DNA from 2 places in the Paenibacillus sp. EC2-1 genome. Region 2 is predicted to be linked to the other one. Evidence: a T-box and tRNA genes for the amino acid it is inferred to sense, from the RefSeq annotation. Region 2 holds a T-box; the other holds one or more tRNA genes.
The links. A T-box is a leader RNA that pairs with one kind of tRNA and senses whether it is charged. The one in region 2 lies ahead of trpS (tryptophan--tRNA ligase), so its partner is inferred to be a tRNA-Trp.

Region 1: it has a tRNA-Trp gene. The T-box ahead of trpS (tryptophan--tRNA ligase) is inferred to sense a tRNA for this amino acid. The anticodon was not compared.

What each region holds. Positions count from the first base shown of each region.
Region 1 covers NZ_CP186006.1:4,618,648-4,622,026, reverse strand. The annotation lists rRNA gene ACK8P5_RS21710 (23S ribosomal RNA) at 1-435, shown strand, start outside; tRNA gene ACK8P5_RS21705 (tRNA-Asn) at 573-648, shown strand; tRNA gene ACK8P5_RS21700 (tRNA-Ser) at 654-745, shown strand; tRNA gene ACK8P5_RS21695 (tRNA-Glu) at 764-838, shown strand; tRNA gene ACK8P5_RS21690 (tRNA-Val) at 897-972, shown strand; tRNA gene ACK8P5_RS21685 (tRNA-Met) at 990-1,066, shown strand; tRNA gene ACK8P5_RS21680 (tRNA-Asp) at 1,101-1,177, shown strand; tRNA gene ACK8P5_RS21675 (tRNA-Phe) at 1,208-1,283, shown strand; tRNA gene ACK8P5_RS21670 (tRNA-Thr) at 1,304-1,379, shown strand; tRNA gene ACK8P5_RS21665 (tRNA-Tyr) at 1,383-1,468, shown strand; tRNA gene ACK8P5_RS21660 (tRNA-Trp) at 1,476-1,549, shown strand; tRNA gene ACK8P5_RS21655 (tRNA-His) at 1,571-1,646, shown strand; tRNA gene ACK8P5_RS21650 (tRNA-Gln) at 1,671-1,745, shown strand; tRNA gene ACK8P5_RS21645 (tRNA-Gly) at 1,754-1,828, shown strand; tRNA gene ACK8P5_RS21640 (tRNA-Cys) at 1,841-1,914, shown strand; tRNA gene ACK8P5_RS21635 (tRNA-Arg) at 1,926-2,002, shown strand; tRNA gene ACK8P5_RS21630 (tRNA-Leu) at 2,011-2,090, shown strand; gene ACK8P5_RS21625 (LiaF transmembrane domain-containing protein) at 2,405-2,710, shown strand; gene ACK8P5_RS21620 (PspA/IM30 family protein) at 2,758-3,379, shown strand, end outside.
Region 2 covers NZ_CP186006.1:5,205,281-5,208,659, forward strand. The annotation lists gene uxuA (mannonate dehydratase) at 1-352, shown strand, start outside; gene ACK8P5_RS24425 (SDR family oxidoreductase) at 349-1,221, shown strand; T-box leader at 1,320-1,599, shown strand; gene trpS (tryptophan--tRNA ligase) at 1,654-2,640, shown strand; gene ACK8P5_RS24435 (6-phospho-beta-glucosidase) at 2,801-3,379, opposite strand, start outside.

The DNA.
Region 1 (3,379 bases), 590 kb from region 2:
CTTATCTCCCCCAAGAGTCCACATCGACGGGGAGGTTTGGCACCTCGATGTCGGCTCATCGCATCCTGGGGCTGAAGTAGGTCCCAAGGGTTGGGCTGTTCGCCCATTAAAGCGGTACGCGAGCTGGGTTCAGAACGTCGTGAGACAGTTCGGTCCCTATCTGTCGTGGGCGTAGGAAATTTGAGAGGAGCTGTCCTTAGTACGAGAGGACCGGGATGGACATACCGCTGGTGCACCAGTTGTTCCGCCAGGAGCATGGCTGGGTAGCTACGTATGGACGGGATAAGCGCTGAAAGCATCTAAGCGTGAAGCCCCCTCAAGATGAGATTTCCCAATTAGTAAGACCCCTTGAAGACGACGAGGTAGATAGGTTGGAGGTGGAAGTGCAGCAATGCATGGAGCTGACCAATACTAATCGGTCGAGGGCTTATCCTACAAGTTTTCTGAAAGAAAACTAGCTTCGGAAGCGATACGCTTTGCATCGGAGCAAGACTTTCAGGAACAATGCAAATTCGCAAATTTAAGTTTCGTATCTAGTTTTCAAGTGATCAAACACTTGAATTGAATAATGTTCCCTGATAGCTCAGTTGGTAGAGCACTCGACTGTTAATCGAGTTGTCACAGGTTCGAGTCCTGTTCGGGGAGCCATTTATGGAGAGGTGTCCGAGTTGGCCGAAGGAGCACGATTGGAAATCGTGTAGGCGCCAAAAGCGTCTCGAGGGTTCGAATCCCTCTCTCTCCGCCACTATTTATTTCATTGCAAGGCCCGTTGGTCAAGGGGTTAAGACACCTCCCTTTCACGGAGGTAACAGGGGTTCGAATCCCCTACGGGTCACCATTTTTTAACACTTGATTTTAGATTGAACATTTGGTAAGATGAAATTCGGTTTTGATATGGAGGCTTAGCTCAGCTGGGAGAGCATCTGCCTTACAAGCAGAGGGTCGGGGGTTCGAACCCCTCAGCCTCCACCATAAACACCTTTTAATGACGCGGGGTGGAGCAGTTCGGTAGCTCGTCGGGCTCATAACCCGAAGGTCACAGGTTCAAATCCTGTCCCCGCAACCAATTATATCGCTTGAACATTAGCGATCAATATTATGGAACTGTGGTGTAGAGGCCTAACATGCCTGCCTGTCACGCAGGAGATCGCGGGTTCGAATCCCGTCAGTTCCGCCATTTTTGATTCATAAACCGAAAGAGCTTTATGGCTCGGTAGCTCAGTCGGTAGAGCAGAGGACTGAAAATCCTCGTGTCGGCGGTTCGATTCCGTCCCGAGCCACCATCTTTATTAAAACTGTATACGCCGGTGTAGCTCAACTGGTAGAGCAACTGACTTGTAATCAGTAGGTTGGGGGTTCAAGTCCTCTCGCCGGCACCATTTGGAGGATTAGCGAAGTGGCCAAACGCATCAGACTGTAAATCTGCTCCCGTACGGGTTCGGTGGTTCGAATCCATCATCCTCCACCAGTTTTATAGGGGCATAGTTTAAAGGTAGAACAACGGTCTCCAAAACCGTTGGTGTGGGTTCAATTCCTGCTGCCCCTGCCAATTGAATATTTTTTGAATGTGGCGGTCGTGGCGAAGGGGTTAACGCACCGGTCTGTGGCTCCGGCATTCGTGGGTTCAAGTCCCATCGATCGCCCCATAATTCAAAAAAAACAAATCATATTGGGGATTAGCCAAGCGGTAAGGCAACGGACTTTGACTCCGTCATGCATAGGTTCGAATCCTATATCCCCAGCCATTGATTTTGCGGACGTGGCTCAGCGGTAGAGCATCGCCTTGCCAAGGCGAGGGTCGCGGGTTCGATTCCCGTCGTCCGCTCCATTTTAATTATATGGCGCCATAGCCAAGTGGTAAGGCACAGCTCTGCAAAAGCTTTATCCCCAGTTCGAATCTGGGTGGCGCCTCCATTTCATATTTTGTGCCCTTAGCTCAGCTGGATAGAGCGTTTGACTACGAATCAAAAGGCCAGGAGTTCGAATCTCTTAGGGCACGCCATTTATTTAGCCGGTGTGGCGGAATTGGCAGACGCGCGCGACTCAAAATCGTGAGGGAAACCGTGGGGGTTCGAGTCCCTTCACCGGCATCACCAGTAAGAACGTGGATTTAATCCACGTTCTTTTTTTATGTTTATAATAAATTAGGAAAAGAAATTTATCTGTATTCTACATACGAGAAAAGCGAATGATCGGCGCCAAGCCAGCATTCGCTTTTTTTTGCATTGTTTTGTTTAGTGGTCTTGGACGTGTATAGACGGAGGTCGCACTCCATCCCCGACTTAAGTCGAGGATCAAAAACCGTCCGGGGTCCGTTTTAGATTGTATTGAATTAACCTAAAATAAAGTCATAAGGTTGAACAAGTCATAAACAATTGATTTGGAAAGGAAAGGCGGTGTATACATGAGAAATTCAAATGGTAATGGAAATGGAATTGGAATTCTGCTCATTGCTTTAGGAGCATTAGTATTACTGGGTGTATTAGGTCCTTTGCTAGGCATGTTATTTAAGTTATTGATACCAATAGCAATGATTGCACTGGGGTATTACGGAATCCAGCGTGGTAATACGTTTTTTGGCTGGATCGTATTAGCAATCGGTGTACTTTCACTGATCGGTAAGCTTTCTTGGATTATTGGTCCAATTCTTGGTATCGTCCTGATTGTCTACGGCGTTTCCCGTCTTAAAAACGGACGGAGACGTTACTAACAATCTACAAAAGCTTTAACCTGAAGGAAGAGGAGGATAAAGAAAATATGAGTGTTTTTCGACGGATTAGAGATATAACAGCAGCAACATTAAATGAAAAGCTTGAACAAAGTCAGGATCCGGTTCGGCTGATCGATCAATTCCTTCACACAACTCGGCAGGACATTACTGAAGCTGAGAAGCTTTTGCAACAGTGTGAGGCACATACAAGACAACTAAATCAGCAAGTAACTCAAGCGGAGACGATGAAAGTTAAACGGGAAGAGCAGGCACTTCTGGCTCTCAAAGCAGGTGAGGATCACCTAGCGAAACTAGCATTGCAAGAAAAGCTGATTTATGAAGAAAAGATTGAACAGTACGAGGGGCTGCTGGCTACAAGCCGTGAATCACTAAGAGAAGTGGAAGAACAGCTTGGTGAGCTTCGGATGGAGTATCAGACCGTTTATAGCAAGCGACAGTATTATGTAGCACGTATGGAAACATTACGTCTTCAACAGAAAATGAATGAGCGTACAGGTTCCTATGGTGGGCAGGATGTTCCTAAAATGTTTAATCGGTTGGAAGATCGGATTAGTGATTGGGAACTTGAAGCACGAAGTCTTCGAGACCTTCGAAAAATGGGTCAAGAGTATTTGGTGCAAGCCGGTGAAGGTGTATCGTCCGTATTGG
Region 2 (3,379 bases):
TCTCGGAGCCAACCCAGACAATGACATCATTGCAATGATCCATGAATTTCATCTCCGGATTCCGTTCACCCATATTCGTAACGTACGTGTATTCGATAATGGTGATTTCATCGAAACCTCCCACCGAACTCAGGATGGCAGTGTGGATATTGCAGGTATTGTGAAAGCCTATAATGATAACGGTTTCAACGGGTATTGCAGACCTGACCATGGACGTCATATCTGGGGCGAGGAATGCCGTCCAGGCTACGGACTATATGACCGCGCACTCGGCATCATGTACTTGTGGGGGGTATGGGATGCGGCCCAAAGAGCCAAAACGGAAAATCAAAAGGAGGCTTCCGCTGTATGAGCCAATCCCCGCATTCAGCAAGACTTCCCCTCCACCCATCTCTTGCAGGAAAAGTTGCTGCGATCACAGGCGGGTCTGGGGTCTTGTGCCGAGCAATGGCACTGGAGCTTGGACGGCAAGGCGTAAAGGTAGTGGTTCTGAACCGAACCTTGGAGAAGGGACAGATCGTAGCGGATGAGATCCAGGCAATCGGTGGTGAAGCCATTGCTGTCGCTTGTGACGTCACGGATATCGAAAGCGTGCGCCTTGCTGAGCAGTCGGTGCGTAGTCAGCTTGGACCCTGCGACATCCTCATAAATGGAGCCGGTGGTAATCATAAGGATGCCAATACGACGAATGAAGTTTTTCGTCCAGAGGATCTGGAACATCCCGAGGTATCTACCTTCTTTGACCTCAGCGTTCCTGGCTTCCGAAGTGTAATGGATCTGAATTTTATCGGGACACTCATCCCGACCCAAGTCTTCGGTCAAGGCATGCTTGGCCGCCCCGGTGCCGTCGTGCTTAACGTCTCGTCCATGAGCGCACCTTCGCCGTTGACCAAGGTTCCAGCCTACAGTGCAGCGAAAGCAGCCATCAACAACTTTACCCAGTGGTTAGCGGTGCATCTTGCCGAGTCCGGCATTCGGGTCAATGCCATTGCACCCGGCTTCTTCTTGACGGACCAGAATCGTAGTCTTCTCACGCATGAAGATGGCTCTCTGACCGAGCGCTCGCATAAAATTATTACGCATACCCCAATGAGGCGCTTTGGTGTGCCTGAGGATCTGCTCGGTACCGTTCTCTGGCTTGTCGATGAACACACCTCCGGGTTCATTACCGGAACGGTCATCCCGGTAGATGGCGGCTTTATGGCCTATTCCGGGGTATAGTATACTTAGCAAACATGAGGTTACACTAGTTTTGAAAGAGTCTAAATAACCACCTTGACGATCTACTTGAAATATGGCATCTTAGTAAGAACAAATACACGAAAGCAATGAAGGGAAAATAGTAGCTTATCCATCGTTGTTCAAGCGAGCCGGCGACAGGTGTGAGGTCCGGTACAATGAGGTTAGTGAATGGGTCCCTTCGCTTCAAACCCAACCCCTGTCTATGCAGGGCAGTAGGCTTTGACGGTACTCCCCCGTTACCATGGGAGAAGTGATCGGAATAGGTTATGAATAATGACCCTCTTCCCGTCATGTTAAAGTGCGGCATATGTTGCCGAAAAGTGGTGGTACCGCGGAGTCAAACACTTCGTCCCTGATAACAGGGGCGAGGTGTTTTTTTATTGTTTCATAAACCAAAGGAGGTCAATAATTATGAACAAAAGAATGTTATCGGGCATTAAGCCCAGCGGAGATTTGAACATCGGGGGCTACAGTGGCTCACTCAGCCAATTTGTAGCGAACCAACACGACTATGATTGCTATTTCTTCATCCCTGACCTACACGCCATCACAGTCTATCAAGACCCTAAAGAGCTATACCAGCGCTCCCGGGACATTGCTGCCCTATATATTGCTGCTGGCATTGATCCGAAAAAGGCTGTCATCTTCCTGCAATCCCAGGTGTCTGCTCACGCGGAACTTGGATGGTTGCTAGAGACACAAGCACACTTCGGTGAACTGAGCCGGATGACACAATTTAAAGATAAATCGGAAGGTAAAGATACGGTCAGTTCCGCTCTCTTCACTTATCCCGTGCTGATGGCAGCCGATATCCTGCTCTATCAAGCTACTCACGTGCCAGTTGGTGATGATCAGAAGCAGCATATCGAGCTAACACGGGATCTGGCTACAAGGTTTAACAACAAGTACGCCCAGACCTTTGTATTACCTGAGCCGGTTATTCAAGATACAGGTGCAAGAATCATGGGTCTTGATGATCCATCCAGTAAGATGAGTAAGAGTAACCCGAACCAGAACAGCTACGTGTCACTTCTGGATGATCCAGCTGTAATCCGTAAGAAGTTCTCCAGAGCTGTAACAGACTCTGATATGTGTGTTCGCTATGACTGGGATACGAAACCAGAAGTGAGCAATCTACTTGAGATATATTCCGTATTCTCAGGCGAATCTATTGCATCGATTGAGAAACAATATGATGGCCAAGGATATGGTGCGTTCAAGAAAGGTCTAGCAGAAGCTGTGATTACGAAGCTCGAACCGATCCAGAAAACTTACCATGAAATCGTAAATTCCGCGGAGCTAGACAGCATCCTCAAGGACGGCGCAGCTCGTGCAAATGAAACCGCCCAAGCAACATTGACGGCTGCGAAGCGCGCAATGGGCCTCGTAACATTCTAAGCTTGCGTCTAAACATTTACTGATCCACTGACAATACAAGAGCCTCCTATATAGAAGAAAGGTGCAGGCCAATTCGGCATGACTCCACTTCTACAGGAGGCTCTTGTTCTTTTCTATTATGGAACTAATATGAGACTAAGTTGTCTTCATAATGAATCATTTATTTGAAAAATGCGGGCAGATACGCTTTGTGTGCTTCCAGCAGCTCATCCAGAACTTTTTTGGCTACATCTACAGACGGAACAAGCGGATGGTGAACGAGTGCCTGAAGTGCAATTCCACGGTCACCGGTTACAGCCGCATCAATCGTTAACTTCTCATATACTTTTACTGCATGCATTAATCCCTTCACATGCTCTGGCACGTGCTGAGGTGAAAGCACAATCGGTCCTTGTCCTGTCACTACGCAGTTTACCTCAATGCTAGCGTCCGCTGGCAAGAAGTCAAAGGTATTGCCATTCGCCACGTTCAACGTCTGAATATCACGTTTGTCGTTATAAATGGAGTTCATCAGATTCACCGCGGCCTCAGAATAAAAAGCCCCTCCACGCTGCTCCAACTGCTTCGGCTTCACGTCAAGATTCACATCTTGATACAGCTCGAATAATTCCTCTTCCACACGACTTACGACGTCTGCACGAGTGCCCTCCTTATCCAGTGAGGTCTTCATATCTGCAAACATTTTGTCTGTCATGTAAAAGTATTTCAAATAATAAGTTGGAATCGCACCTAACGATTT